Regions from separate parts of the Sphaerisporangium sp. NPDC049457 genome, predicted to be linked through region 2. Evidence: riboswitches for the same ligand, from Rfam matches in the RefSeq annotation. Region 2 holds a riboswitch; the other holds the start of a gene.

Region 1 (15,114 bases), on a different contig from region 2:
GCAGGCCCTGGCCGCCGCCCCCGTACTCCTCGGGCACGGCGAGGCCCAGCCAGCCGCCCTTGGCCAGCTCGGCCCACACCTCCTCCGGCCACCGCTTCTCCGCCTCGCAGCGCTGCCAGTAGTCCATGTCGTAGCGCGAGCAGATGGCGGCGACGCCCCGCTGAACCTCTTGGGCGCTCTCCGGAAGCGTGAAGTCCACCTTGATCACTCCTATCCCGTCGGCCGCAATGGTAGAACGCCGTTCGGTCCGCGGGCGAGGGCCGCGCCGGGGGAGAAGGGATCAGCGGCGCGGCCGGCGCGCGTGGTAGACGAAGGCGGGCGGCACGTTGCCCCACACGGTGCGGCTCGCCACGACCTCCTCGAACGCCTCGAGCAGGCGGCGGCGGAAGCGGACGGCGGGCGGCAACGTGCGCGCGTGCACGTAGGCGAAGGTGGTGAAGGCCCCGTCGGGGGCGAGCGTCTCGGTGATCGCGCCGAGCAGCCTGTCCTGCAGCAGGGCGGGGAAGGCCGCCCACGGCAGCCCGCTGATCACCGCGTCGGCCCGGTCGAGGTCGTGCTTGGCCAGCAGTTGCGGGAGGTTGACCGCGTCGGCCACCACGACCCTGGCCCCGGGGTGGCGCTCGGCCAGCCGCGCGGCGAGCGCGGGGTTGATCTCGACGGCCAGGTGGTGACCCCGGCCGCCCAGCCGCCGCTGGATCTCGTCGGTGAACACGCCCGTCCCCGGGCCTAGTTCGACGATGACCGGATCGCCGCCCTCGGGCACCGGAGTGGAGACGACCCTCGCCAGGCGGCGCGAGCTGGGCGCCACCGCCCCCGTGGTGCCGGGCGCTTTGACGAACTGCCCGAAGAACAGCGCTGCATCGTTGGCCATGGCACTGACATTAAAGCCCAAAACGGTCCGCTCACTTCCGCCGTCCGGCCGATCTCGTGGTCCCCAGGAGGATGCCATCTCCGCCTTGGGGAGGATGCCGACTTTGCCGGAAATGTAGCCATCTGACCGAACCGGCGGCGTGCGCGCCACGCCATCCCCACGATACGGCCGCGGCGCCCGGCCGCACGACCCGACCGGCCGGGTTCGCCCCCTCCGCCGTCAGCGGCCGGCCCCGGGTAGGGTCGGCACCAGGTTCACGGAGGGGAGTCACGGGTGAAATCGGCGGAGGACCGCATCTGGACGGTTCCGAACATCCTGAGCATGCTGCGGCTGCTCGGCGTGCCGGTCTTCCTGTGGCTGGTGCTCGGCCCCAAGGCCGACGGCTGGGCGCTGGTGCTGCTCATGCTGGCCGGCATCTCCGACTGGCTGGACGGCAAGCTCGCCAGGGCCTGGAACCAGACCAGCAAGCTCGGGCGGCTGCTCGACCCGGTCGCCGACCGCCTGTACATCCTGGCCACGCTGATCGGCCTGACCCTGCGCGAGGTGATGCCCTGGTGGCTCGCCGCGCTGATCATCGGCAGGGACGTGGTGCTCATGCTCGGCGTGCCCGTCCTGCGCAGGTACGGCTTCGGCCCGGCCCTGCCGGTCCACTTCCTGGGCAAGGCGGCCACCGCCTGCCTGCTCTACGCCTTTCCGCTGCTGTTCCTGGCCTCGCACGAAGGCTGGTACGCCGACGTGTCCCGGATCATGGGATGGGCCTTTGCCATCTGGGGAACAGGTCTGTATTGGTGGGCGGGGGCGCTGTACGTGGTTCAGGGGCGCCGGCTCATCGGAGGGGCGAGCCGGGCATGAACGATCGCGGGACGCGCCCCGGCGGGTCCCGGCGGCGAGTGCCCGCGCGAGCGTGACCGTGTGCCCACCGTGACGAGACAGGCGGAGGGTGATCTGTGAAGGCCGTCGTGATGGCGGGCGGCGAAGGCACTCGGCTGCGGCCGATGACCGCCAACCAGCCCAAGCCGCTGCTCCCCGTGGTCAACCGCCCGATCATGGAGCACGTGCTCCGCCTGCTGCGGCGGCACGGCTTCACCGAGACCGTCGTCACCGTGCAGTTCCTGGCCGCCCTGGTGCGCAACTACTTCGGCGACGGCGGCGAGCTCGGCATGAGCCTGCACTACGCCACCGAGGAGATCCCCCTCGGCACCGCCGGCAGCGTCAAGAACGCCGCCGACAAGCTGCGCGACGAGCGCTTCCTGGTCATCTCGGGCGACGCGCTGACCGACGTCGACCTCACCGACATGATCAGGTTCCACGAGGAGAACGGCGCCCTGGTCACCATCGGCCTCAAGCGGGTGCCGAACCCGCTGGAGTTCGGCATCATCATCGTCGACGAGCAGGGCAGGGTGCAGCGCTTCCTGGAGAAGCCCACCTGGGGCCAGGTGTTCTCCGACACCGTGAACACCGGCGTCTACGTCATGGAGCCCGAGGTCCTGGACGAGGTCGCCCCGGGGGTGCCGGTCGACTGGTCGGGCGACGTGTTCCCCAAGCTGCTGGCCAGGGGCGCCCCGCTGTACGGCTACGTCGCCGGCGGCTACTGGGAGGACGTCGGCACCCACGAGAGCTACCTCAAGGCCCAGGCCGACGCCCTGTCGGGCCGGGTGCGGCTGGACGCCGACGGCTTCGAGCTGTCCCCGGGCGTCTGGGTGGCCGAGGGCGCCTCGGTCGACCCCGACGCCATCCTGAAGGGCCCGCTGTACATCGGCGGCTACGCCAAGGTCGAGGCCGGCGCCGAGCTGCGCGAGTACACCGTCCTCGGCGACAACGTCGTGGTCAAGGAGGGCGCCTTCCTGCACCGGGCCGTCGTCCACGACAACGTCTACATCGGGCCGAGCGCCCACCTGCGCGGCTGCGTGATCGGCAAGAACACCGACGTGATGACCGGCGCGCGCATCGAGGAGAACGCCATCGTCGGCGACGAGTGCGTCATCGAGGCCGAGGCCTACGTCTCCTCCGGCGTCAAGATCTACCCGTTCAAGACGATCGAGGCCGGCGCGGTGGTCAACACCAGCGTCATCTGGGAGTCGCGCGGCCAGCGCAGCCTGTTCGGGCCGCGCGGGGTCTCCGGCCTGGTCAACGTCGAGATCACCCCCGAGCTGTGCGTGCGCCTGGCCAGCGCCTACGCCACCACCCTGAAGAAGGGCGCCTCGGTCATCACCTCCCGCGACTCCTCGCGGGCCGCCCGGGCGCTCAAGCGGGCCGTGATCAGCGCGCTCACCGCCAGCGCGATCAATGTGCTCGACCTGGAGGCCGCGCCGCTGCCGGTCGCCCGCTTCCACACCTCCAACGAGACCGCCTCCGGCGGCATCGCCCTGCGCACCACCCCGGGCGACCCGCAGAGCGTCGACATCATCTTCATGGACGAGAACGGCGCCGACCTCTCCCAGGGGGCCCAGCGCAAGCTTGAGCGCGTCTTCTCCCGCCAGGAGTTCCGGCGCGCCTTCCCTGGCGAGATCGCCGAACTGAGCTTCCCCGCCCGCGCGGTCGAGGACTACACCCGCGAGCTGCTGCGCTGGGTCGACATGTCGGGGGTGCGTGACGCCGAGATGAAGGTCGTCATCGACTGCGCCGGCGGCACCTCCTCCCTGGTGCTGCCCAGCCTGCTCGGCCGGGTCGGCGTCGACGTGCTCACGGTCAACAACAGGCTGGACGACGCCTCGCCCACCGAGACGCTGGCCGAGCGGCGCAGAGACCTGCAGCGCCTGGCCGAACTGGTGGCCTCCTCCCGGGCCGCGTTCGGCGTGCGCTTCGACCCCGTCGGCGAGCGCATCTCGCTGGTCGACGAGATGGGCCAGCTGATCAGCGAGGAGCGCGCGCAGCTCGTCGTGCTCGACCTGGTCGCCGCCGAGCGGCGCGGCGGGCGGGTCGCGCTGCCGGTGACCACCACCCGCGTGGCCGAGCAGGTGTGCCGCTTCCACGGCGCCCAGGTGCAGTGGACCTCCACGGCCCTGGACGCCCTCACCTCGGCGGCGGCCGACCCCGAACTGATCTTCGCGGCCGACGGGCGCGGCGGGTTCATCGTCCCGGAGTTCGCCCCGACGGTGGACGGCCTGGCCGCGTTTTTGCGCCTGCTCGGCCTGGTCGCCCGCACCCGCCTGTCGCTCAGCCAGATCGACGCCCGCATCCCGCAGGCCAAGATGCTCAAGCGCACTGTGCCGACGCCGTGGGCGGCCAAGGGGGCGGTCATGCGCTCGGTGGTGGAGGCCGCCGACGGCCACCGCCTGGACACCACCGACGGCGTGCGGGTGGTCGAGGAGGACGGCGGCTGGGCGCTGATCCTGCCCGACCCCACCGAGGCGGTGACCCACCTGTGGGCCGAGGGGGAGGACCTGGACGTCGCCCAGAGCCTCCTCGAACGCTGGGCCCGCGTCGTGGAGCACGCCGTCGGCACCTGACCGAGGCGATGTCGAGGCGATGTTCTGCCGCGAACCGCCCGATTCCAGTCACATTCGAACGGCGCGGCGCATGGACCGGAGGCCTGCCTGGGCGGTAACTTTGGACCGGCGCGGCGAGCCGAGTCGGAGGGGAACGAGGGGCGAGCGCCGTCAACCGCACACGCGAGCCCCCCGCCTGCGAGACCCGAGCGAGCTGGCGTCAGCAGCATGTCCGAACGCGCGAGCCTGCCCTCATCTTGACCTTTGCGACTCATCAGCGTAAGTTGCGGCATTCGCAGTCTGAGCAATCATGAGAAGCGAAGAACCGAGGCACGCCGCCCAGAGCACCGTCGCCGCGACTTCGCGGTAGGAGGCCGAGCCGATCGATGCCGAGCGTCTACTGCACGCAGTGCGGGAATGCCAACCCTGAGGACGCCCGTTTCTGCTCACGGTGCGGGTCGCCGCTGAGCCGCGTCGAGAACACGCCGGGGGACACCACCTCCACGATCTCCCTGAGCGGGATCGAGGCGATGGACGGCGAGGCGACGGGACAGACGCTCATCCCCGATCGGGCGGCGGTCGAGCAACTGCCGCCCGGCACGGCCCTGCTGGTCGTGATGCGCGGGCCGAACGCCGGGAGCCGCTTCCTGCTCGACAGCGACCTCACCACAGCGGGCCGCCATCCCGAGAGCGACATCTTCCTGGACGATGTGACCGTGTCCCGCAGGCACGCCGAGTTCTACCGGCGGGGCGACTACTTCACCGCCAGGGACGTCGGCAGCCTCAACGGCACCTACGTCAACAGAGAGCGCATCGAGGAGCTGCCGCTGTCGGGCGGCGACGAAGTCCAGATCGGCAAGTTCCGGCTGGTGTTCCTCACGCGTGGGTGAGGAGGAGCGGTGATGAGCGCGCAGGCGGCCAGGGCGTTCATGAGCATCGGGGAGGTCCTCGAGGTCCTGCGGGCCGACTTCCCCGACGTCACCGTCTCCAAGATCCGCTTTCTGGAGGGCGAGGGGCTCATCGAGCCCCAGCGGTCCCCGTCGGGCTACCGCAAGTTCACCCACGCCGACGTCGAGCGCCTGCGCTACATCCTCACCGCCCAGCGCGACCGCTACCTGCCGCTGCGCGTGATCAAGGACCATCTGGAGACCGCCGAGCACGACGGCGCGGGCGGCCCGGCCCGCCCGCGCGCCGTGGGCGGTGAGGCGCCGGTCGCCGAGGTGCGGCTCAGCCGCGCCGAGCTGCTGACGGCTGCCGAGCTCGACGAGGAGACCCTCGCCGAGCTGGAGGACTACGGCCTGCTCACCCCGGTCGCCCGCTGGTACGACGCCGAAGCCCTGACCGTGGCCCGCGCCTCGGGCGCCCTGGCCAGGTTCGGCCTGCACCCCCGGCACCTGAGAGTGCTGAAGGCCGCCGCCGAGCGCGAGGCGGGGCTGGTCGAACAGGCCGTCGCGCCGCTGCTGCGGCGGCGCGCGCCGGGCGCCGCAGGGCGGGCCGAGGAGGCCGCCAGAGAGCTGTCCGCCCTGCTCCAGGAGCTGCACACCGCCCTGGTCCGCACCGGCCTGCGCGGCATTCTGGGCCGCTGACGGAGCCGCCCGGACATTTCGGGGTGCGGGGATGTTACGTTGAATTTTGCGGCGATGGTCACGCCGCGAGCCGAGAGCCGCGAGGGAACGGGCCCGGAGCGGGCCGGCGACCCAATGAGACGGAGCAGCCTGTGTTGCAGATGGAGGTCGTGGGGGTCCGCGTCGAGATGCCCTCCAACCAGCCCATAGTCCTGCTCAAGGAGGCCAAGGGCGAGCGATATCTGCCGATCTGGATTGGGATGACCGAGGCCACGGCCATCGCGCTGGCACAGGCGGAGGAGCCGCCTCCACGGCCGCTCACGCACGACTTGTTCAAGGACGTCATCGAGGCCCTCGGCGTGCGGCTGCAGGCGGTGAACATCGTCGCGTTGCGCGACGGAATCTTCTTCGCCGACCTGGTGTTCTCCAACGGGGTGGAGGTGAGCGCCCGGCCGTCCGACTCGATCGCGCTGGCGCTGCGCACCGGCGCCAGCATCTTCGCGAGCGAGGACGTCGTGCGCGAGGCCGGTGTGATCATCCCCGACGACCAGGAGGACGAGGTCGAGAAGTTCCGTGAGTTCCTTGACACGATCACCCCTGAGGACTTCGGCCGTGCGGGTTAGCCATTTCGGGCATTTACGCTTCACGACGCGCCGGGCGGGATCGTTGACTGAGCATCGCGCCAGTCCTACGGTGCAAGGGAACCCACGGTTGTAATTCATGAACCCCCAGATCAGACCGTGGGATGAGAGGAAGCCGGAGGTCCGCAGTGGCGGTCAGCAGCGGCGAGGGTAAGACGGCCGGCCAGCACGATCCAGCCCAGCGTCAGTCGGCGCGGGAACGCGCGGGCGAGCAGGGCCTGCTGTTCGACGACCGGCCGGCGTCACTGCCCGCCGACGTCGGATACCGCGGCCCGACGGCGTGCTCGGCGGCCGGCATCACCTACCGTCAGCTCGACTATTGGGCGCGCACGCAGCTCGTCGAGCCGTCGGTTCGCGCGGCGCAAGGGTCGGGGTCCCAGCGGCTCTACAGCTTCCGCGACATCCTCGTGCTCAAGGTGGTCAAGCGGTTGCTCGACACCGGCGTGTCGCTCCAGCAGATACGCACCGCCGTGCAGCACCTGCGCGAGCGCGGGGTCAACGACCTGGCGCAGATCACGCTGATGAGCGACGGGGTGAGCGTCTACGAGTGCACCTCGGCCGACGAGGTGATCGACCTGCTGGAGGGCGGCCAGGGCGTGTTCGGCATCGCCCTCGGCGGAGTGTGGCGCGAGGTCGAGGGTTCCCTGGCGGAGCTGCCGGGGGAACGCGCGGAGCCGGCCGGCCGTGACTCTTCGGAGGACCACCCAGGTGACGAGCTGGCCCGGCGCAGGAAGGCCCGCAAGACGGGCTGATCCCGAAGGTTCCGGACGGGGTGTGTTCCCCCTGTGAGAGGGGGCCGGGGCTGTCGCGTGCATATCCCTGAAGATCTACGGGGCCGGGTGGGATGGCTTCATACCCGCTGTCCAGGGATAAAACCCGGCAAAACCGAAATGTAGGGGTAACTCCCTACTCGGGGTGGGACGGTACGATTGCCGGGAAAGGCTGTTGACCCTGTGCGGGAGAGACCTGGGCACGGGCCGGCTGCGCACCCCGTGCGGCGCCGGTGAGTGACCCGGGCGCCGAAGGAGCAACCTCCCCGGAATCTCTCAGGCCTCCGTACCGCACAGGTGAGGCGACTCTGGAAAGTAGGCGTGCCCTCCAGGCGTGTCTCACCGACGGTGCAAATCCCGTATGCAGGGATGAAGCTCTCAGGTCGCGATGAGGATGTCGCGCTGACAGAGGGGGAGATCCGGCATACGCGCGCGCTCAGCGCCGGTCTCTACCCCTTGTAGGAGGGCCCCATGACCGATCGGTCACCGCTTCGCGACCTCTCCGCACCGCCCTTCGCCACCCGGCACATCGGCCCGTCGGACCTCGACCAGGCCCGCATGCTGGAGGCCGTGGGCTACGCCTCGGTGGCCGACCTGATCGCCGTGGCCGTTCCCGCCGCGATCCGCTCCGGCGAGCCGCTCGACCTGCCCGAGGCGGCGAGCGAGGAGGAGGCCCTCGCCGAGCTGCGCGCCCTGGCCGCGCGCAACAAGGTGCCCACCTCGATGATCGGCCTCGGCTACCACGACACGATCACCCCGGCGGTCATCCGGCGCAACCTGCTGGAGAACCCCGGCTGGTACACCGCCTACACCCCCTACCAGCCCGAGATCTCCCAGGGACGTCTTGAGGCCCTGCTCAACTTCCAGACCGTCGTGTCCGATCTGACCGGGCTGGACGTCGCCGGCGCCTCGCTGCTGGACGAGGCCACCGCCGCGGCCGAGGCCTTGACGCTGGCCCGCCGCGCGGGTCGTGCCAAGAGCCCGGTGTTCGTCGTGGACGCCGACGCCCTGCCGCAGACCAAGGCCGTGCTCGCCACCCGCGCCGAGCCGCTCGGCATCGAGGTCGTGGAGGCCGACCTGGCCGCCGGCCTGCCGGACGGGGAGCTGTTCGGCGTGCTGGTCCAGTACCCCGGCGCCGCGGGCAGGATCACCGACTTCCGCGCGGTGGCCGAGCAGGCGCACGCGCGCGGCGCGCTGGTGGTCGCCGCCGCCGACCTGCTCGCGCTGACGCTGATCGAGGCCCCCGGCACCCTGGGCGCCGACATCGCCGTCGGCTCCTCCCAGCGCTTCGGCGTCCCCTTCGGCTTCGGCGGCCCGCACGCCGCCTACATGTCCGTCCGCGAAGGCCTGCAGCGGCAGATGCCCGGCCGTCTGGTCGGGGTGTCCCAGGACGCCGACGGCCACCCGGCCCACCGCCTGGCCCTGCAGACCCGCGAGCAGCACATCCGCCGCGAGAAGGCCACCAGCAACATCTGCACCGCCCAGGTCCTGCTGGCCGTCATCGCCGGCATGTACGCCGTCTACCACGGCCCCGACGGGCTGCGGCGCATCGCCCAGCGCACCCACCGGCACGCCACCGTTCTCGCCGCCGGGCTGCGCGAGGGCGGCGTCGAGATCGTCCACGACGAGTTCTTCGACACCGTCCTGGCCCGCGTCCCCGGCCGCGCCGCCGAGGTCGTCGCCGCGGCGCTGGAGCGCGGGATCAACCTGCGCCAGGCCGGCCCCGACCACGTGGGCGTGAGCTGCGACGAGAAGACCACCGGCGCGCACCTGACGGCGGTGTGGGAGGCGTTCGGCGTGACCGGCGTCGTGCTGGACGACGTCGACACCTCCACCGCCGACGCCCTGCCGGCCGCGCTGCTGCGCACCACCGGCTACCTCACGCACCCGGTGTTCCAGGCCCACCGCTCCGAGACCGCGATGCTGCGCTACCTGCGCCGGCTGCAGGACAAGGACATCGCCCTCGACCGGTCGATGATCCCCCTCGGCTCGTGCACGATGAAGCTGAACGCCACCACCGAGATGGAGCCGATCACCTGGCCCGAGTTCGCCGGCGTCCACCCCTACGCCCCCGCCGACCAGGTCGAGGGCTACCTGCGGCTCATCGGCGACCTCGAGCGCTGGCTGGCCGAGGTCACCGGCTACGACGCGGTCTCGCTGCAGCCCAACGCCGGCTCGCAGGGCGAGTTCGCGGGCCTGCTCGCCATCCGGGCCTACCACAAGGCCAACGGCGAGCACGAGCGCGACGTCTGCCTCATCCCGTCCTCCGCGCACGGCACCAACGCCGCCAGCGCCGTCATGGCGGGCATGCGCGTGGTCGTCGTGGCCTGCGACGACAACGGCAACGTGGACGTCCCCGACCTCACCGCCAAGATCGAGAAGCACCGTGAGCGGCTCGCGGCCATCATGGTGACCTACCCCTCCACGCACGGGGTGTACGAGGAGACCATCACCGAGATCTGCGGCCTGGTGCACCAGGCCGGCGGGCAGGTGTACGTCGACGGCGCCAACCTCAACGCGCTGGTCGGCCTGGCCAAGCCCGGGTCCTTCGGCGCCGACGTCTCCCACCTCAACCTGCACAAGACCTTCTGCATCCCGCACGGTGGCGGCGGCCCGGGCGTCGGCCCGGTGGCCGTACGCTCCCACCTGGCCCCCTACCTGCCCGGCCACCCGTTCGAGGGCGGGCCCGTGGGCCCGGTCTCGGCCGCGCCGTACGGGTCGGCGGGCATCCTGCCGATCTCGTGGGCCTACGTCCGCATGATGGGCGCAGAAGGGCTCAAGGCGGCCACCGAGCAGGCGATCCTGTCGGCGAACTACCTCGCCCGGCGCCTCGCCCCGCACTACCCCGTGCTCTACACCGGCCGCGAGGGCCTGGTCGCCCACGAGTGCATCATCGACCTGCGCCAGATCACCAAGGAGACCGGGGTCACCGTGGACGACGTCGCCAAGCGGCTCATCGACTACGGCTTCCACGCGCCCACCATGTCGTTCCCGGTGGCGGGCACGCTCATGATCGAGCCGACCGAGAGCGAGGACCTGGCCGAGCTGGACCGGTTCGTCGACGCCATGGTCGCCATCCGCGAGGAGATCGCCAAGGTCGCCTCCGGCCGGTACGACCGGGCGGACAACCCGCTGCGGGGCGCCCCGCACACCGCCGACTGCCTGCTGGCCGACGACTGGAAGCACCCCTACACCCGCGCCGAGGCGGCCTACCCGCTGCCGTCGCTGCGCGAGAACAAGTACTGGTCGCCGGTCCGCCGCATCGACCAGGCCTACGGCGACCGCAACCTGGTATGCGCCTGCCCCCCGCTGGAGGCATACGAAGACTAGGCGACCGTCCTCGGCGGCCCGTCTGGATCGGCATAATATGTCGCGCGCGACGGCGCGCCCGCGTCGCGAGGCCCGGGGATTCCTGACGGAGAAGAGGTCCCGATGGCGGCGCACGAGGTCCGGTCCGGGCGGTCGATCGACGACGCGCGACGGCTCGCCGAGAGCGGCGAGCTGGAGGCGGCCGCCGAGATCTTCGCCGAGCTGGCGGCCGACGAGCGCGAGACCGACCGCGCCCAGGCGGCCGTCGGCCTGGCCCTGGTGCTGGAACGCGGCGGCGACGTCACCGGGGCCAGGGCGGCCGCCCGCACGGCCCTGGCCACCGGCCACCCCGAGTACGCCGCCCAGGCGGCCTGCCACCTGGCGCGCGGGTTCGAGAAGGACGGCATGGCCGACCAGGCCCGCGCCGCCTGGCAGGCGGTGATCGGGGTGGGCACCCCCGCCTACCTGCCCGCCGCCCACCTGGCGCTGGCCCGCATCGCCGAACAGCAGGGCGACGGCCGCGAGGCCGAGGCGTCCCTGCGCGCCGCGCTCGCCACCCGAGACCCGCGGGCCTGTTCGGAGGCCGCGCAGCTGCTGGCCGAGGCGCTGCTGGACGAGGGGGAGCCGGGGGAGGCGGCCGACGTGCTCATCGACGCCCTGGAAGTCCCCGAGGTGCCCGACGCCGGGCGGCTTCGCGTGCTGCTCGGCATGGCGCATCTGGACATGGCGTGCGGGGAGTTCGCCGCGGCCGCCGAGGGCGAGGGCGACGCCGACGGGGTCGCCCTCGCCGTCGAGCTGCTGGCCCGCACGCTGCCCCTGCGCGGGCGCGACGCCGACGCCGAGACGGTGTGGGCCTACGGGCTCGGCCACCCCGACGAGACCGTGGCCGCGCAGGTGCGCCTTCGCCTGAACCGCGACGAGGAACCGCCGCCCGGGCATTGACGCCGGACGGCCGTCCGGGCGGCCCGCGGCGATCGACGTTGACGTGGCGTCAACGTTTTCACGGTCTCCTACGCCAGGCCGCGGACCCCCGGTGCCGGCGGCCCTGCCGCCGGCCATGGCCGTCGAGACGGCGGGCGCCGAGCTGCCTGCGCCTGCGCGAGGCCGCCGAGCGCTTCGCCCGGGCGGCCGGCGAACTGGGCGTGTCGCAGGAGGAGGCCGTGGCCGCCGTCCGCGACGCCATGGAGGCGCGCTAGCGGACCGGCGGGCCGCCACCCCGATCAGTCGCAAAATCCCTCGCAGGTCTGTCACACGCCGTACGTCTGTCCTGTCTTAGCTGGCGATCGAAAGCGAGCAGGTGTCCGCCGTGCGGGACGAAGCGCGGTGCTCAGCGAGGCACGCCCGCGAGATCCGGCGCCTGACCAGGGCTTTCGGCGGTCGTCGCCCGATGCCCGCGGACGTCGAGGCGGAACCGTCCCGGGCCGGGCCCGGCGACCACGTCGCGTGACACCGCCGACGGGCACCTGGCGCTCCTTCGGGGCGGCGCGATCCGTCCCCTTCCGACAGACCGAGGTATGACACCAATGGAACATTCACGACAGCAGAAGCCCGCCGCCGCCTCGTCGGCGCGGATCGACACCCTCGATGGCCTCCGCGAGCACCTGCAGTGGGCGATCGAGCTGGAACACGCGACCTTGCCGCCGTACCTGTGCGCGCTGTACTCGCTCGACCCGGAGCGCAATCCGGAGGCCGTCGAAGTGGTGGGCGGCGTCTTCGTCGAGGAGATGCTGCACCTCGTGCTGGCCGCCAACCTGCTCAACGCCGTTGGCGGCCGGCCGCGGCTGGACATCCCGGAGATGCTGCCGCCGCACCCCCGGCGGCTGCCGCACGGCGACCGGTCCCTGGAGTTGTCGCTGCTTCCCTTCGGCGCCGGGGCGATGGAGATGTTCCTGCGTCTCGAACGGCCGGCGCCGCCCGGCGGTCCGGCCGAGGGTGACGACTACGAGACGATCGGGCAGTTCTACGCCGCGATCGAACAAGGACTGCGCCACCTGTGCGACCGGCTCGGCGAGCGGGCGGTCTTCAGCGGCGATCCGGCCCGCCAGGTGAGCGCGACCCACTTCAGGCACACCGCGGGGCGGCTGATCGCGGTCGACGGTCTGGAGTCCGCGCTGGCGGCGCTGGAAGAGATCGTCGAGCAGGGCGAGGGCGCCTCCCACGGCGAGGTCTGGGACGGTGATCAGGACGTCTTCCACCCTGACCGGGAAGAGGTCGGGCACTACTACCGCTTCCAGGAGCTCAAGGCCGGCCGGCGCTACCGGCGGGGCGACACCCCGCGGTCGGGGCCCACCGGCGAGACGATCTCGGTGGATCCGGCCGGCGTCCGGCCGATGCGGCGCAACCCGCGGATGGCCGACCACGCCGCGGGCAGCGCGATCCGCACGGCCCAGGAGGAGTTCAACCACGCCTACCGCGACCTGCTGCACCTGCTGCAACACGCGTTCAACGGCCGCCCCGAACTGCTCGCGGACGCCACGCGCGCCATGTACGCGCTCAAGGCCCAGGCCCAGGCCCTGATGGGAATGCCCGACGAGGACGGCGCGACGGCCGGGCCGACCTTCGAATACCTGCCGCCCGAGTCGCGTTGACCGAGCGCCGGCGGCCCGAGCCGGCCATCGCGCCCCGCGAGTCCCGTACGCCGCCCGGTGGGGGCCGCGGCGGCCGGTCAGCGGCGCCGGCGGCCGAACGCGGCGGCGACGTTGACCAGGATGATGCCGGTCCAGGCGAGGAACAGCCCCGCCGGCCCGGCCTCCCCGGCGGCGATGGCGGTGAGCGGGATGCCGATGCCGAGCGAGCCGAGCGCGATCGGGATCGTGCTGTCGACCTGCTTGGGATGCCTGCCCGGGCCGGGATGCGGCGCCGCGTACGGCTGGGCCGGCTGCTGGTATCCGTTCTGCGCGGCCACCTCGGCTCGCACCCGGGAGTCGATCGAGGCGTCGATCTTCTCGAGGAACGATTCGATCAGCGCCTGCTCGTAGTCGGGACCGAGGTCCCGGCGGGCCTCGACGGTGGCGCGGAGCTCGTCGCGGGGGAGTGATTTGTCAGGCACCTCCCTAATCTGGCACAGGCGCGCGGCCCGTGACATCCCCCGTGAGAAGTAAAGGCCTACTACCGGAGTACCGTGTCGGCCATGCAGATCATGACGCCGCGGGGGGCGGCGATCGTGGAGGTCGACGAGGCGCCCGCGCCGAGGTTCCTGTTCATCCTCACCCACGGGTCGGCGGGCGGGGTGGACTCGCCCGACCTGCTGTCGGTGCGGGACGCGGTGGTGGCGATCGGCGGCACCGTCGCGCGGGTGCTGCAGCCGTTCAGGGTCGCGGGCGGCCGGGCGCCCGGGTCGCCCGCCAGGCAGGACGAGGCGTGGACGGCGCTGGCGGCCTCGCTCGGACGGCGGTTCCCCGGCCTGGCCCTGGTGCAGGGCGGCCGCAGCAACGGGGCCAGGGTGGCCTGCCGGACGGCCCGCGCCGTCGGTGCGGCGGCGGTGGTGGCGCTGGCGTTCCCCTTGCACCCGCCGGGCCGGCCCGAACGCTCGCGGGTGGAGGAGCTGCGCGCGGCGGGCGTGGACGTGCTGGTGGTCAGCGGTGACCGTGACCGCTTCGGAATCCCCGATCAGGCGGACGCTGCACGCCTGGTGGTGCTCGCGGGTGAGGGACATGACCTCAACAGAGACCCCGCCCGGGTGGGCGAGGTCGTCGCGGACTGGCTAGGCCCTCGGTTCTCGTGACGCTCAGGCCGCGCTGATGGCCAGGTCGGTGGGACGGTGCGGTGCGATGATCGCGCCGTTGGGCAGGAGCTCCCCGGTGTCCTCGAATAGCACGATGCCGTTGCACAACAGGCTCCACCCCTGCTCGGGGTGCGCCGCGATCGTGCGGGCGGCTTCGCGGTCCGGCGCGTTGGTGCTCGGACAGGACGGCTCATGCGGGCACATTGGCGTGCCTCCGGTTTTCTCTCTCGGTCTGGGGCTCGCGAGGGCGTCATCGCCAGGCACCGCTGCCCCGCGCCGATTCCCCCATTCCCCGCCGCACGGGGACGAGCGCTCTGTGGTTGGCGTGTGCGTTACCGCACATCTACAGAGTAAGTGTGCTGCGGGTCACACGCGTACGACATAGCCCATTGGGACGGTTTGGATCCTTCTATTAGGGGGTCCGCGGGGGCCCCGCAGGGCTGGTTCCATGGTGTGACCTGCCACACAAGCCTGCCCCACGGAAGATAACGGTCCAAGCACGACTCGCCGCCGAACCGATAAACGAACGGTTACGGGCGCGAGAGGCCTCTCAACAGGGCCGCAAGGCCGCGCTCGAAGGCGGCGAGGGCCTCCTCTGCGGGCTCGGCGCCGCCGCCCGCCGGCCCCGGCGCCCGCGACCCCGCCGGGGCCTCGCCGTCCTCGTCGCCGCCCGCCGGGGCTGCCCAGCCCGAGCGCTGGATCTCCACGGCCACGCTGCCCATGACGTACGCGCGCAGCGTCCGCACGGCCTGGGCGGCGGCGGCGAGGTCGCCGAAGCCGGAGGCGGCCAACTGCTCGGCCTGCTC
Region 2 (15,114 bases):
TCGGGATGGCGGCCACGCTCACGGCCACGGGTCTGCTGCTGGTGAAGCTGGCCACCCGCCTGGACGCGCTCGCCACAGCCCGGCGAGGCCTGGCCGGACGGATCGCCGGGCTGGCCCCGATCGGCACCGCCACGACGGTCGTCCTCCTCGGCGCCGGCCTGGCCATCCGCGGCCTCGCCGGCGCCGTCTGACTCCAGCACCACGACCAGCTACCGCATCCGGCCGCGCGGTGGCACAGCCACTGGAACGCCGGCCGGGCCATCGCCGCACACGGCGCCGATCTCGCCCGCACCCCGACCCGCCGACCCGGCGCCGATCAGAACCAGCACGCCAGGTGGGCGGGCCGGGGCGGGGCCGGGACTCGCAAAGTGGCGGGGCGGGGTGAGGGGGTTGTCAGGTGGTGAGGGCTGGGGTCAGGAGGCGGAGGTGGGTGAGGGTTTCGTCGAGGGTGGGGGCGAGGGGTTGGACGCAGACGTGGTCGGCTCCGGCGTCGAGGTGGGCGCGGACCCTCTCGCCAATGGCGTCCGCGTCGCCCCAGGCGACGATCGCGTCCACGAGGGCGTCGCTGCCGCCGTCGGCGAAGTCGGCGTCGCCCCAGCCCATCTCGCGCAGGTTGTTCACATAGTTCGGCAGCGTCAGGTACAGGGCCATGTACTCGCGGGCGGTGGCCCTGGCGCTTTCAGCGTCGGAGTCGAGGACGACCGCCTGCTCCGGGACGAGCAGGGGCTCCGGGCCGAGGATCTCCCTGGCCTTGGCCGTGTGGTCGGGGCCGACGAAGTACGTGTGCGCCCCCTGGGTGCGCTCGGCGGCGAGCCGCAGCATGTTGGTGCGCAGCGCGGCGAGCACACGGGCCGGCCGCTCGGCCAGCGGCGCGTTGTAGGGCGCCTGGTCCATCGCGTCGAGGTAGGCGCGCATGGTCGAGACCGGTTTGCCGTAGTCGTGGCCGCGCACGGCCACCAGGGGGACGTGGCTGACGCCGAGGCCGAGGATGAAGCGGCCGGACCACGCCTCGGCCAGGGCGCCGGCGCCCGCGTCCGCCGAGGCCGCGTCGCGCGCGTAGATGTTGGCGATGCCGGTGGCGACGATGAGCCGCTCGGTGGCCGAGAGCAGGACGGCGGAGTTCACCAGGGAGTCCTTGGCCCCGTACACCTCGGCGATCCACAGGGCTCCGTACCCGAGTTCCTCGATGGTGGCGGCCGCTCTGCGCGCGCTGTCCGCGTCCACCTCGCCTAGGGTGCCGAGCCACACGCCGGTCTTGCCGAGGCGCCGCCTGAGCGCCGCCAGGTCCGGCGCGGGGGTGTCCTTGTGCATGCTCGCTTCGCCCTCTCCACGTCGATACGTGACTCATCGACTTGATGAACCGATGAGACTCAATGGATCACTCAATGATCTATTCGTTCATACGGCAATGCGTCATGGGGGTGCCGGTCATCGGCGGGGACGTCTCCGGCGCCCGGAGAAGGTCATCGCCGTGGCCGGGGGTCGTGTGTCCTGTGTCGTGTCGGCAGCATTCCCCGTCAGCATCCCCCGCCGGACGCTTGGATACGCGTAGTAGTTGGTCCGCGACGTGGAGTCGACGGCCGTGGCGGCGCGGTCGGGCACGGGTGTGCGGGAGGCGGACGGCCCGGCGGAGCGCCCACCGGCCCGGGAAGTGCGGGGCCGTAGGATCCCCGCATGAGGCGGGCACTGATCTGGTTGCACGGCGGGGCGTGGATGCGGCGGCACGCCGGCGAGCGTTCGCGCGGCATCCTCGCCGCCCACGGTCTCGACGTCTTCCCGGCGAACCACCGGCTGAGCCACGAGGCGACATGGCCCGCGCAACTGGAGGACGTGCGGGCGGCGGCCCGTAAGGTGCGCGCCGGCCATCCGGACGTGCCACTGCTGGTCGCCGGCACCTCCTCCGGCGCCCACCTCGCCCTTCACCTGGGGCTTCGGGGCGTGGACGCGCCCGACGACATCGCGGCCGTCATCGCGTGCGCTCCCCCGGTGGACCCGCTCGCGGCCGACTGGCCCGAGTGCCGAGAGGCGGACGCCCCGTGGGCCCGGCTCCTCGGCCATGTCCCCGCCCCCGGCGACGAGGCGACCGCTGACGCGACACCGGCCAACCACGTCGGCAACGGAGTGCCGGTGCTGCTGCTGCACGGCCACGAGGACGCCGTCGTGCCGCCGACGCAGACCCTGGACCTGAGCAACGCCCTGCTGGCCTCCGGCCATCCGGTGACGACCTATCTCGCCGCGGGAGGCCACGACGTCGACCTGGACCGCGAGGACGTCCGGCAGGTCGTCGCCTCGTTCCTCGCCGGCCTCCCCGGCTGAGCGGCCGAGAGCCGGCCGTCGCGCCCGCAGGAAGCGCCGCCGGACACGTCGCGCCACGTGTCCGGCCGGACGCCGCGCCCGGGGACGCCGGGCGGGCCGCCCGCGGGACGGGAGCCGGTCAGCGGCGGATGCCGTACTCGCGGCGGATCTGCCGGGCGACCTCCTCCAGCTCATCCCGGGTCTGCAGCAGCCGGGCCTCGGCCTCCTCGGTGCGGGCCTCGGCGGCCGCGGTGCGATCGCCGGTGCTCGCGCCGAACCGCCGCTTCACCCGGGCCTTGAGCTCGCGCGGCTTCCAGTTGTTCATGAATCCCATCGTGCTTCGCCTCCTCACCCGATCGACCTTGATCCCCGCTACTCCCCCGTAATCGGCGGACCATGCGTGATCCACGAGCCTTCCGCGTCCGTGATCATGGGTTGACGCGCGGCCGGGCCGCCGGTTCGCCTCTCTTCGACGCCTCGCCGGCTCTGGACGTCTCTGCCGTCTTGGCGGCGTCCGCCGACCTGACCGTCTCGCCGGCCTTGCTCCAGACGGACGGCAGGTCGTGACGGCCCGAGACGAACTCCTGCACGGCGATCTTCGCCTTGATCACCGGCCGGCGCCAGCGGATCTCCCGGTGCACCGCCTTGGCCATCTTGGACGGCCGGGGACGGCGGGAGCCCGGGGCGAAGAACCAGCGCGCCCAAGGCGACCCCGGACGCGCCAGCCGCACCGCGCCGACCACCAGCAGGAGCGGCACGAACAGCCCGGCGAGCCCGGTCCAGATCTTGCCCTTGAGCAGCGTGATCACGGCGAGCGCGAGGTTGAGGAGCAGCAGCAGGCCCGCCGACCATCTGCCCGCGGGCGACGGCTCCGGCTCCTCCCAGCCGAAGGGGCGCAGGCCCACCAGCAGCAGCAGCGTCACCGCGATCGCCACGAAGACCGCGTCGACCGACGTGCGCCCCTCCTCCGACCAGTAGACGTCCCGCAGGTGCAGGATCAGCGCGAACTCGTCGAGCACGAGCGCCGCGCCGACCCCGAAGACCGCGGCCGTGCAGGCGTACCAGCCGGAGGACAACTGTGCGGTGACCAGCCCGGCGACCCCGCCGAACAGCATGAGCACCACGCCGAACACGACGTGGTGGACGTGCACGTCACCGACGTTGACGTCGCGGAACCAGCCGACCTTGGCTCGGATCAGCCGCACGTTGGCGCGGGTGAAGACGAACGTGATGATCAGCGCCGTCAGGAAGCAGAAGAGCGGCAGCCGTCCGGTGTCGATGATCCGTTCGTGAAACCAGACTCCCACAGACAACCCCCCCAGTACCGATGCTACGTACGGTCCCGCGGTCGTTGATCCACCGGGCCATGCCGTCCGTCCCGCCGATCCCGCCCGCTCGGTAAGACGATCGAGGAGGGAGCGTGGTGCCCTCGGCGGCGCCGGGCCAGGTCACGGGCCGCAGGCGGCGCCGACGTCACCGGGAGGGCTCGTCGCGCGGAAGAGCGCGGGCCGCGGAAGGTTCAGGCGGGAAAGCGGAAGGATCAGGCGAGGAAGCGGAAGGTTCAGGCGAGGAAGGCGCGCAGGAGGGCGGCGGTGCCGTCCAGATGCTCGACGACGGCCTGCCGCGCGGCCTCGGGGTCCCCCGCGAGGATGGCGGCGACCATCGCGGCGTGCTGGGCGGCGGCGTGGTCGATGTTGGGGCCGAGCACCGGGATGGCGTTGAGCAGGTCGGTGACCCGCAGCCGCGCGTCGGCGGCGGCCGAGGCGAGCAGCGCCGACCCGGTCAGCTCGGCGATGGACAGGTGGAAGGCCGTGTCCAGCCGCCGGTAGTCGTCCGGCGCGGCGTCGTTGACGTCCTCCAGCCTGCGCTGGAGGGTCGCGCGCTGCTCCTCGGTGAGTTCGGTGGCCGCCAGCACCTGGGCGGCCCCGCACTCGATCGCCATGCGGAAGGTCAGCGCGTCGTCCAGCTCGTCCGCGCCCATCCGGTTGACCGCCCGGCGCAGGTCGTCGCGGCGGGGCCGCGGCGGCTCGTACACCACGAACGCTCCCCCGTACCTGCCGCGCCGCACGTCGAGGTAGCCGGCGTCCTGGAGGGCGCGGATGGCCTCGCGCAGCGTGACCCGGCTGATGCCGAGCCGGACGGCGAGCTCGCGCTCGGCGGGCAGTTTGTCGCCGGGGGCGACCACGCCGAGCTTGATGGCCTGCAGCAGCCGTTCGACGGTCTCTTCGAAGGCGTTCCCGGCGCGGACCGGCCGCAGGAGCGCGACGAGCTGGTGCCCGTCCATCACTTCCTCCCCAGACCAGGCCTCAATGGTTCGAGATTAGTCCATTCGGCGGCTCGGGGGCGCCGGACCGTTGACGCGGAGCGGCCGCTGATGCTTGCATGCCTGCAATGGTCTGTTTCCAGACCTCTGCGAAAAGGGGGCTCGGTGCTCACCGTCGACCAACTGCGTGAAGAGGTGTCCGCCGGCCGGGTCGACACCGTGCTTCTGGCCATCGTCGACATGCAGGGACGCCTCCAGGGCAAGCGGCTGTCCGCGCGGTACTTCCTTTCGGAGGTGCTGCACCACGCCGCCGAAGGATGCAACTACCTCCTCGCCGTGGACATCGACATGAACACCGTCGCTGGTTACGGCATGTCGTCCTGGGACCGCGGCTACGGCGACTTCGTGATGCGCCCCGACCTGTCCACGCTGCGCCGGGTGCCGTGGCAGGAGGGCACGGCCATGCTCATGGCCGATCTGGTCTGGGAGGACGGCGCCGACGTCGCCGCCTCGCCGCGGCAGATCCTGCGCGGGCAGACGGCCCGGCTGGCCGAGCGCGGCTGGGCCGCGTACGTGGGCACCGAGCTGGAGTTCGTCGTCTACACCGACAGCTACGAGAGCGCCTGGTCCAAGGCGTACCGCGACCTGACCCCGGCCAACCAGTACAACGTCGACTACTCCCTGCTCGGCGGCGCCCGCGTCGAGCCCCTGCTGCGCCGCGTCCGGCTCGGCATGGAGGGCGCGGGCATGTACGTCGAGTCGGCCAAGGGCGAGTGCAACCTCGGCCAGCACGAGATCGCCTTCCGGTTCGCCGAGGCGCTCACCACGTGCGACAACCACTCGATCTACAAGAACGGCGCCAAGGAGATCGCCGCCCAGGAGGGCATGTCGATCACCTTCATGGCCAAGCCGAACCAGCGCGAGGGCAACTCCTGTCACATCCACATCTCGCTGCGCGGCGGCGACGGCGAGCCGGTCATGGCCGGGGACGGGCCGCACGGGCTGTCCCGGCTCGGCGAGCACTTCATCGCCGGTCAGCTCGCCGCGATGCGCGAGCTGACGCTGCTGTTCGCGCCCAACATCAACTCCTACAAGCGCTACGTGCCGGGCAGCTTCGCCCCGACGGCGGTCAAATGGGGTGTGGACAACCGCACCTGCTCCCTGCGCCTGGTCGGGCACGGCCCGTCGCTGCGCGTGGAGAACCGCGTGCCCGGCGGCGACGTCAACCCCTACCTGGCGGTCTCCGGCCTCATCGCGGCCGGGCTGCACGGCATCGAGCAGGAGCTGCCGCTGGAGGAGGCCTACACCGGCAACGCCTACACCTCGGGCGCCGCGACCGTGCCGGCCACCCTGCGGGACGCGCTGGTCCTGTGGGAGGGCTCGAAGATCGCCCGGGACGCGCTCGGCGAGCAGGTCGTCGAGCACTACGCCAACAACGCCCGGGTCGAGCTGGCGGCCTTCGACGCGGCGGTCACCGACTGGGAGCTGTTCCGCGGCTTCGAGCGAATGTGACCGGCCTGCCCGCATGTGACCGGCCGGCCGGCATGGGACACGAGTATCCCCAGAGCACCCGAGGACCTGGATGTGACCCGACCACCAGGATGTTGAAATGAGCACCACCGCAGCCGCCGCCGAGGCGGACGCGGCGACCACAGCACCGGCCACCGAGGCGCAAACCATATGAAGATCATCAACCCTGCCACCGAGGACGTGCTCGCCGACGTCGAGCTCGCCGACCCGGCCGAGACCGACCACGCGGTCGAGCGCGCCAGGAAGGCGTTCCCCGCGTGGCGTGACGTCTCTCCCGGCGACCGCGCCCGGCTGCTGCGGCGCTTCGCCGACCTGGTCGACCGGCACGGCGACGAGCTGGCCTCGCTGGAGCTGGCCAACGCCGGCCACCTGGCCGGCAACGCCCGCTGGGAGGCCGGCAACGTCCGCGACGTCCTGCACTTCTACGCGGGGGCGCCTGAGCGCAATCATGGCAAGCAGATCCCGGTGCCGGGCGGGGTGGACATCACCTTCGCCGAACCGCTCGGCGTCGTGGGCGTGATCGTGCCGTGGAACTTCCCCATGGTCATCATGACCTGGGGAGCGGCCCCGGCACTGGCGGCGGGCAACACCGTCATCGTGAAGCCCGCCGAGTGGACCCCGCTCACGGCGCTGAGGCTGGCGGAGCTGGCCTTGGAGGCCGGCCTCCCCGAGGGGGTGCTCCAGGTTCTTCCTGGGGCAGGGGAGGTCGCGGGGGCCCGGCTCGTGGAGCACCCCGGCGTCAACAAGATCGTCTTCACCGGGTCGACCGAAGTGGGCAGGCTCATCGCCGCCAAGGCGGCGGAGCGGGTCAAGCGGGTCACACTGGAGCTCGGCGGCAAGAGCGCCAACGTGGTCTTCGCCGACGCCGACCTGGAGCGCGCGGCGGCGACCGCCCCCTCGGCCGTCTTCGACAACAGCGGGCAGGACTGCTGCGCGCGCTCGCGCATCCTGGTCGAGCGGCCGGTGTTCGAGGAGTTCCTCGACCGGCTGGTCGCGGCGGTCGGCGCGCTCACCGTGGGCGACCCGCGCGACCCGGGCACCGACCTCGGGCCGCTGATCAGCGCCGAGCACCGTGAGCGGGTGGCCTCGTTCGTGACCGGCGCCCCGCGCTTCCAGGGGACGTGCCCGGCGGGCAAGGGCTTCTGGTATCCCCCGACCGTGCTCACCCACGACTCGCTGGACGAGCGCGCGTTCACCGAAGAGATCTTCGGGCCCGTGGTCAGCGTCGTCCCGTTCGACGGCGAGGCGGAGGCCGTCCGCATCGCCAACGACACCCAGTACGGCCTTTCCGGGTCGATCTGGACGCGGGACGTGGGACGCGCCCTGCGGACGGCCCGCGCGATCGAGGCCGGCAACCTGTCGGTCAACTCCCACTCGTCGGTCCGCTACTGGACGCCCTTCGGCGGCTACAAGCAGTCGGGGCTCGGCCGCGAGCTGGGCCCGGACGCGCTCGCCGCCTTCACCGAGACCAAGAACGTCTTCATCGCGCACTGACCTCCGGCAGCGGAGGGACATCGGGAATCCACATCCAGGGAGTTCGCCACCATGCAACGTCTGCGCGACCGCGTCGCCGTCATCACGGGTGCGGCGGGGGGCATCGGCCTCGCCACGGCCCGCCGCTTCGCCGAGGAGGGCGCCAAGGTCGTGTGCGCCGACCTCGACGAGGAGGGCGGCACGAAGATCGCCGAAGAGGTCGGGGGCCTGTTCGTCCGGGCCGACGTGACCAGCGAGGACGACGTCGCGGGGATGTTCCGCACGGCGTTCGACACCTACGGCGCCGTGGACGTCGCCTTCAACAACGCCGGCATCTCCCCGCCCGACGACGACTCCATCCTGACCACGGGCATGGACGCCTGGCGGCGGGTGCAGGACGTCAACCTGACCAGCGTGTACCTCTGCTGCAAGCACGCCATCCCGTACATGCGGCGGCAGGGCAAGGGGTCGATCATCAACACCGCGTCGTTCGTGGCGGTGATGGGGTCGGCGACCTCGCAGATCTCCTACACCGCCTCCAAGGGCGGCGTGCTCGCCATGTCCCGCGAGCTGGGCGTCCAGTTCGCCCGCGAGGGCATCCGGGTCAACGCGCTGTGCCCGGGGCCGGTGAACACGCCGCTGCTGCAGGAGCTGTTCGCCAAGGATCCCGAACGGGCGCAGCGGCGCCTGGTGCACATCCCGCTGGGCCGGTTCGCCGAGGCCTCCGAGATCGCCGCCGCCGTCGCGTTCCTGGCCTCCGACGACGCCAGCTTCATCACCGGCGCGGAGTTCCTGGTGGACGGCGGCATCTCCGGCGCCTACGTGACCCCGCTGTAGCCTGCGCACATGTCGCGACCCGTCATCGGCGTCACCTGCTACGTCGAACCCGCCGCCTTCACGGTCTGGCGGACGCCGGCGGCGCTGCTGCCGTACACCTACGTCGAGCACGTCGTGCGGGCGGGCGGCCAGCCGGTCATCCTGCCCCCGGCGGGCGACCCCGCGTCGCTGGCCGGGCGGCTGGACGGCCTGATCGTGGCCGGAGGCGGGGACGTCGACCCCGGCAGGTACGGGGAGCGCCCGCACCCACAGACCGGCTATGTCCGGCAATTTCGCGATGAGGCGGAGTTCGGGCTGGTCGGCACCGCGCTGGACGAAGGGCTGCCGCTGCTCGCCGTGTGCCGGGGCATGCAGGTGCTGAACGTCCACCTCGGCGGCACCCTGCACCAGCACCTTCCCGACGTGGTCGGCCACGGCGGCCACTCCCCCGCGCCCGGCGAGTTCGGCCACCTGCCGGTCCGCCCGGTGCCGGGCACCGTCCTGTCCAAGGTGCTGGGCGAGGACCAGGTCGGCGCCGCCCACTACCACCACCAGGCCGTCGACCGCCTCGGCGCGGGCCTCACCGTGGCGGCGACCTGCGACGACGGCACCGTGGAGGCCGTGGAGCTGGCCGGTCACCCCTTCGCGCTGGCCGTGCAGTGGCATCCCGAGGCGGGCGAGGAAGGTCATCTGTTCGAGGCGCTCGTCGCCGCCGCGACGTCGGGCGAGCGGCATTGGTAGGGTGTGCGAGAACACCGGTGATCCCGTGCGGGAGAGCGTCCTGACATCCGGTCAGGACCCCTGAAGGAGCAAGTCCTCCCCGCGAACCTCACAAGGCAAAGGACCGCGCGGGCCAGGTGATCTCTGGAAAGCAGGCTTCTCCGCAGAGCCTCGCCGAAGGTGAAAGTCCGGCAAAACCCGGGCGAAACTCTCAGGCACCGATGACAGAGGGGGAGGATGCTCTCATCCAACCCTGTCTGAGGTGCCCATCATGTCCCGACCCACACCGCTCCGCGAGGTGCACGAGAGCCTCGGCGCGACGCTCACCGACTTCGCCGGCTGGCTGATGCCGCTGCGCTACGGCAGCGAGTCCGCCGAGCACAACGCGGTGCGCACGGCCGCGGGCCTGTTCGACCTCTCCCACATGGGCGAGATCTTCCTCACCGGGCCGCAGGCGGCCGAGGCGCTGGACTACGCGCTGGTGGGCAACCTGTCGGCGCTGGAGCCCGGCCGGGCCCGCTACACCATGATCTGCGCCCCCACCGGGGGCGTGCTGGACGACCTGATCGTCTACCGCCTGGCCGCCGAGGAGTTCCTCGTCGTGGCCAACGCCTCCAACTACGAGCAGGTGGCCGCCGAGCTCACCCGGCGCGCCGAGGGCTTCCAGGCCGACGTGCACGACCGCTCCGCCGAGTACGCGCTGATCGCCGTCCAGGGGCCGCGCGCGCAGGAGATCCTCGGCACGCTCACCGACGCCGACCTGCCCGGGTTGAAGTACTACGCGGGCCTGCCGGGCACCGTCGCCGGCATCGAGGCGCTCATCGCCCGCACCGGCTACACCGGCGAGGACGGCTTCGAGCTGTTCGTCGCCGCCGGCGACGCCGTGCAGCTGTGGCAGGAGCTCACCAAGGCCGGCGACTCCTACGGCCTGCGCCCCGCCGGGCTGTCCGCCCGTGACACCCTGCGCCTGGAGGCCGGCATGCCGCTGTACGGCAACGAGCTGGACGCCGGCCTCACCCCCTTCGACGCCGGCCTCGGCCGCGTCGTGCGGTTCGACAAGGCCGGCGACTTCGTCGGCCGCGCGGCGCTCGCGCCGCTCAAGGACGTGCCTCCGCGCCGGCGCCTCACCGGCCTGGTCGCGCGGGGCCGCCGAGTGCCGCGCCACGGCTACCCCGTGGTGCTGCTGACCGACGGCACCGTCGTTGGGGAGGTCACCAGCGGCGCGCCCTCGCAGTCCCTCGGCAAGCCGATCGCGATGGCCTACGTGGACACCAACGTGTCCGAGGGCCTGGCGGTCGACATCCGTGGTAGCCATGAACCGGTCGACGTGATTGACCTGCCTTTTTACCGGAGGAGCAAGTGAGCAGCATTCCCGAGGAGCTCAGCTACACCAAGGAGCACGAGTGGGTGGCCGGTCTTGACGACGGCCTCACCGTGACCGTGGGCATCACGGCGTTCGCCGCGGATGCGCTGGGCGATGTGGTCTTCGTCCAGCTGCCGGAGGTGGGCGGCACCGTCGAGGCGGGCGACGCCGTGGGCGAGGTCGAGTCCACCAAGTCCGTCAGCGACATCTACGCGCCGGTCAGCGGCGAGATCGTCGAGGTCAACCAGACCGTCGTGGACGACCCGTCGCTGGTCAACTCCGACCCCTACGGCGACGGGTGGCTGTTCCGGGTGCGCATCGAGGGCACCCCCGAGGAGCTCCTCACCGCCGAGGAGTACACCACCGTCACGACGTCCGACTCCTGACCCTTCCACCATCCGTCCAGACCACCGTCGCCGGCCGGCCATCCCAACCGGCCGGCCGGTCGGTGCGCGAATGCGCACAACAGATGCGTAGCCCACGCTCATCCGGGCATCCCTCGCACGACACGTTCCAAAGGACGGAAGATCAATGGCGATCAGCGTCTTCGACCTGTTCAAGATCGGCATAGGGCCGTCCAGCTCCCACACGGGCGGCCCGATGGCGGCGGCCCACAAGTTCGCCCGCGGCCTGCACCAGGACGGGCTGCTGGAGAAGACCGCGCGGGTCGAGGTCATCCTGTACGGCTCGCTCGGCCTGACCGGCAAGGGGCACGGCAGCGACAAGGCGGTGCTGCTCGGCCTGTCCGGCGAGAAGCCCGAGCTGGTCGACGTGGACACCGTCGACGATCGGCTCGCGCGGATGCGCGCCTCCGGCACCGTCGAGCTGTACGGCACACGCGAGATCCCGTTCGTCGTCGGCGAGCACCTGGTGTTCGAGCGCAAGATCTCGCTCCCGCACCACCCCAACGGCATGCGCTTCACCGCCTTCACCGCCGAGGGCGAGCCGGTCCGCGAGAAGGTCTACTACTCGGTGGGCGGCGGGTTCGTCGTGGACGAGAACGCCACCGGCGCCGACCGCATCAAGCCGGACGACACCGAGCTGCCGTACCCGTTCACCACGGGGGCCGAGCTGCTGCGGCACTGTGCTGAGACCGGGCTGTCGATCTCTGGGCTCATGCTGGAGAACGAGAAGGCCTTCGGCCGCACCGAGGAGCAGATCAAAGCGGACCTGCTGAACCTCTGGAACGTCATGTCGGAGTCCGTGCGCCGCGGCACCGCCAAAGAGGGCGTGCTCCCCGGCGGCCTCAAGGTCAAGCGGCGGGCCAACCAGATGCTCAGGCGGCTGCAGAGCGAGGCCACGGAGAAGGACCCCCTCCAGGCGATGGACTGGGTCACCCTGTTCGCCCTCGCCGTGAACGAGGAGAACGCCGCGGGCGGCCGCATCGTCACCGCCCCCACCAACGGCGCCGCCGGCATCATCCCCGCCGTGCTGACGTACTACGACCGCTTCACGCCGCGGTCCGACGACGACGGCGTCATCCGCTTCCTGCTCACGGCCGGCGCGATCGGCGTGCTGTTCAAGGAGAACGCCTCCATCTCGGGCGCCGAGGTCGGCTGCCAGGGCGAGGTCGGCTCGGCCTGCTCGATGGCCGCCGCCGGCCTGACCGAGGCGCTCGGCGGCACCCCCGAACAGGTCGAGAACGCCGCCGAGATCGGCATCGAGCACAACCTCGGCCTCACCTGCGACCCGATCGGCGGCCTGGTGCAGATCCCCTGCATCGAGCGCAACGCGGTCGCGTCCATCAAGGCCATCACCGCCGCCCGCATCGCCCTGCGCGGCGACGGCCGCCACTTCGTGGCCCTGGACAAGGCCATCAAGACGATGCGCGACACCGGCCGCGACATGCTCGACAAGTACAAGGAGACCAGCCGCGGCGGCCTGGCCGTCAACGTCATCGAATGCTGACCACCGGCGCCCAGCCCTTCACAGTGGCGACGCCGGTTCACATCATCGGAGCGCCTCTCGCGGCCCTTGCCGCAATAACGACGATCGGGCCGGTCCGCCGTCAACGTCACCGAACACCGCCCCGAGGTTCGAGAAGATCGACCACGGACAGCTCCGTCTCTCCGCCCACGAGACTCAAGGCGACCTCCGCTCGCGCCGCGAGATCCAGCGGGGCAAGACCCTTCACTTGGCCGGCGTGGACGATGCGGTCCAGCCCTGCTCCGACCAGCGGCGCGGCCGTCCGCAGAGAGGCGTCCAAGGCGACGCCCTGCATGGCGCCACCGTGCAGGACGATGTTGCGCGTCCGGTAAAGCCGACGCAGCGCGATGCGATACGTGGCCATCACCTCACCCAGCACCCCGCGTGGGTCGGCGATCAACGCCGCCATCCGCTGCGCAGCCGGAGCATCGCTGTGCCGGGTCCGGACGCCGGAGAAGTCGAGCACTGATGGGCCGGACCGCCGAAGGGCCTCGGCGACGCACCTTGCCCGTTCCTGATTCGTCACACAGGTGGCGATTCGACGGGCAAGGTCGTCGGCTTCTTGTGGCCTGTGACGATGGGCCAATGCGGTGAGTTCGGCTCGTGGCCAGGAGCAGGCGATGATGGCGGCCAGGCGGTCCGCGGCGACGGCCTTGCCCGAGCGCTCCGACTCCGCCGGATCATCAGGATGCGATAGCAACGCCTCAACGGCCGCCCAAGAACCGGCCACGGCAGGCCCGAGCGGCCCCTTGTTGATGGGTGCGGCGAGTTCGAGAGCTTCGTCGATGGGGCTCCGGCAGCCGTCAACACGGTAAAGGTGTCCCTCATGGACGAGGCTGAGAACATCCGCGCCCCGCGCCGGCGGCTCGAACGGCACCGGTCGCGAGTGTCCGGCCACCCAGATGAACGGCAAGGGGGTGATCCCTCCCCGGTTACGACGCAGGAACAACGAGCGCGCGATCATACGTTCGACCATCTGCCGGGCCTGTTCGGCCGCCCCGAACCGTAGCGGATGGACACACCCGTGTTATGCTGTCTCACACACTTGGAGGGGCACTCGCCGTCACGGCCACTGCCCCTCTTTTTATTGCCCGGAACCGGGGCCACGGCGATCCATGAAGTTCACCGCCTCGCCACAGAGACGACCCACGGCAGCCTGGCCGTCAATGTCACCGAATGCTGACCGCCGAGGCACCCCGAGACCTCCTTCGCGGCCTCGGCCCGCTCTTGGTTGGGCCGTTCTTGCCGCTCTGTCGTCGACGAGCGCTCCTCATGTCGTGGATGCCGGCAAGCAGTATGCCCGGTCCCTCAGCGCCGAGGGTCAGCACCGTCAGGGTCGGCGGGGTGTCTCGGACGGACGGTGCCATGTCACATAGGTGGATCAGGGTGATGTCGATCACATAAAGGAATCTTGTCGACAATGCGGACACTCATGGAGATTGCGGATGTCCCCTAGTTGTGCTGGAGGCACCGCTTGCCGCATATACGCGCCGCCCTCATCGGCTTCTCCCTGGCCATGGTGGGCGGCACGCCCGCCCACGCGGCCACCGCCCCCGCCATCACCGTGGAGCAAGGGCGGAGCCAGCCGGTCTTCTCCTACGCTGACGCCGTCCGCGAGCACGTCTATGTCGAGTCGAGCGTCGACAGCGACTCCGATGGCAGGCTCGACCGCGTCCGTGTCGACGTCATCAGGCCCAAGGAGTCGGGGCCCGGCCTGAAAGTGCCGGTGATCATCGACGAGAGCCCGTACTACGACAACTCCGGCCGGGGCAACGAGGCCGAGCGGAAGGTCTACGACGCCGCGGGCAACCTCGCCAAGTTCCCGCTGTTCTACGACAACTACTTCGTGCCGCGGGGTTACGCCGTCCTCAACGTCGACATGGTCGGCACCACGAGGTCCGAGGGCTGCCCGGACGTCGGTGGACGGGCCGACGTGCTGGGCGGCAAGGCCGTCATCGACTGGCTGAACGGCCGCGCCGTCGCCTACCGGGAGGACGGCACGCCCGCCGTCGCCGACTGGACCACCGGCAAGGCCGGGATGATCGGCAAGTCCTACGACGGCACGCTGGCCAACGCCGTGGCGGCGACCGGCGTCGAAGGGCTGGAAACGATCGTCCCGATCTCGGCGATCAGCTCCTGGTACAAATACCAGCGCTCCAACGGCGTCGTCTACAACTACGACTACATGTCGTGGCTGTCGAACGTCGTCGACACCGACCCCGACGCCAAGTGCGCCGCCCTGCGGGCGCGCATGGACGCCGAGGACGGGGACGACACCGGCGACTACAACGCCTTCTGGGCCGAGCGCGACTACATCGCCGGGTCGCTGGGCGACGCCTCCAAGGTGCGCGCAAGCGTTTTCGCCGTGCACACGGTCAACGACCTCAACGTCAAGCCGGACAACTTCTCCAAGTGGTGGCAGGCGCTGGCCGGCCGGGACGTGCCCCGCAAGATCTGGGTCGGCCAGTACCAGCACGTGGACCCGTTCGACTTCGAGGGACGCCGCGACCTGTGGGTGGACACGTTGCACCGCTGGTTCGACCGCTGGTTGCTCGGCGTCGCCAACGGCATCATGGCCGAGCCGCGCGCCGACGTACAGGTCGGCCCGGGAAGCTGGATCACCCAGCGGGACTGGCCGGCGCCGTTCGCCCTGAAGGTGCCCTTCCATCCCACGGCCGACGGCTCGCTCGGCCTGGCCGCCGCCCAGAAGGGACACACGGCCGCCTTC

What was found. Region 2 has a riboswitch for glycine ahead of gcvT (glycine cleavage system aminomethyltransferase GcvT). Riboswitches for the same ligand answer to the same signal wherever they lie in the genome.
Region 1: it holds a riboswitch for glycine, as region 2 does, so the genes downstream of both, gcvP (aminomethyl-transferring glycine dehydrogenase) here and gcvT (glycine cleavage system aminomethyltransferase GcvT) in region 2, are expected to answer to the same signal.

Annotation. Positions count from the first base shown of each region.
Region 1 is NZ_JBVJHR010000017.1:57,066-72,179, reverse strand. It holds gene ACZ6QO_RS25795 (acyl-CoA dehydrogenase family protein) at 1-199, opposite strand, end outside; gene ACZ6QO_RS25790 (class I SAM-dependent methyltransferase) at 281-871, opposite strand; gene ACZ6QO_RS25785 (CDP-alcohol phosphatidyltransferase family protein) at 1,145-1,723, shown strand; gene ACZ6QO_RS25780 (sugar phosphate nucleotidyltransferase) at 1,819-4,320, shown strand; gene ACZ6QO_RS25775 (FHA domain-containing protein) at 4,686-5,189, shown strand; gene ftsR (transcriptional regulator FtsR) at 5,202-5,885, shown strand; gene ACZ6QO_RS25765 (bifunctional nuclease family protein) at 6,017-6,487, shown strand; gene ACZ6QO_RS25760 (MerR family transcriptional regulator) at 6,634-7,257, shown strand; glycine riboswitch at 7,452-7,577, shown strand; gene gcvP (aminomethyl-transferring glycine dehydrogenase) at 7,747-10,605, shown strand; gene ACZ6QO_RS25750 (tetratricopeptide repeat protein) at 10,708-11,526, shown strand; gene ACZ6QO_RS25745 (ferritin-like domain-containing protein) at 12,108-13,172, shown strand; gene ACZ6QO_RS25740 (hypothetical protein) at 13,250-13,633, opposite strand; gene ACZ6QO_RS25735 (alpha/beta hydrolase family protein) at 13,715-14,308, shown strand; gene ACZ6QO_RS25730 (DUF5999 family protein) at 14,312-14,512, opposite strand; gene ACZ6QO_RS25725 (TetR/AcrR family transcriptional regulator C-terminal domain-containing protein) at 14,839-15,114, opposite strand, start outside.
Region 2 is NZ_JBVJHR010000009.1:103,225-118,338, forward strand. It holds gene ACZ6QO_RS15910 (nickel/cobalt transporter) at 1-191, shown strand, start outside; gene ACZ6QO_RS15915 (TIGR03620 family F420-dependent LLM class oxidoreductase) at 394-1,311, opposite strand; gene ACZ6QO_RS15920 (serine aminopeptidase domain-containing protein) at 1,675-2,316, shown strand; gene ACZ6QO_RS15925 (hypothetical protein) at 2,435-2,620, opposite strand; gene ACZ6QO_RS15930 (hypothetical protein) at 2,724-3,602, opposite strand; gene ACZ6QO_RS15935 (FadR/GntR family transcriptional regulator) at 3,857-4,579, opposite strand; gene ACZ6QO_RS15940 (glutamine synthetase family protein) at 4,670-6,070, shown strand; gene ACZ6QO_RS15945 (aldehyde dehydrogenase family protein) at 6,239-7,582, shown strand; gene ACZ6QO_RS15950 (3-oxoacyl-ACP reductase) at 7,634-8,398, shown strand; gene ACZ6QO_RS15955 (gamma-glutamyl-gamma-aminobutyrate hydrolase family protein) at 8,408-9,118, shown strand; glycine riboswitch at 9,137-9,234, shown strand; glycine riboswitch at 9,235-9,335, shown strand; gene gcvT (glycine cleavage system aminomethyltransferase GcvT) at 9,369-10,460, shown strand; gene gcvH (glycine cleavage system protein GcvH) at 10,457-10,846, shown strand; gene ACZ6QO_RS15970 (L-serine ammonia-lyase) at 10,992-12,368, shown strand; gene ACZ6QO_RS15975 (hypothetical protein) at 12,475-13,350, opposite strand; gene ACZ6QO_RS15980 (Xaa-Pro dipeptidyl-peptidase) at 13,861-15,114, shown strand, end outside.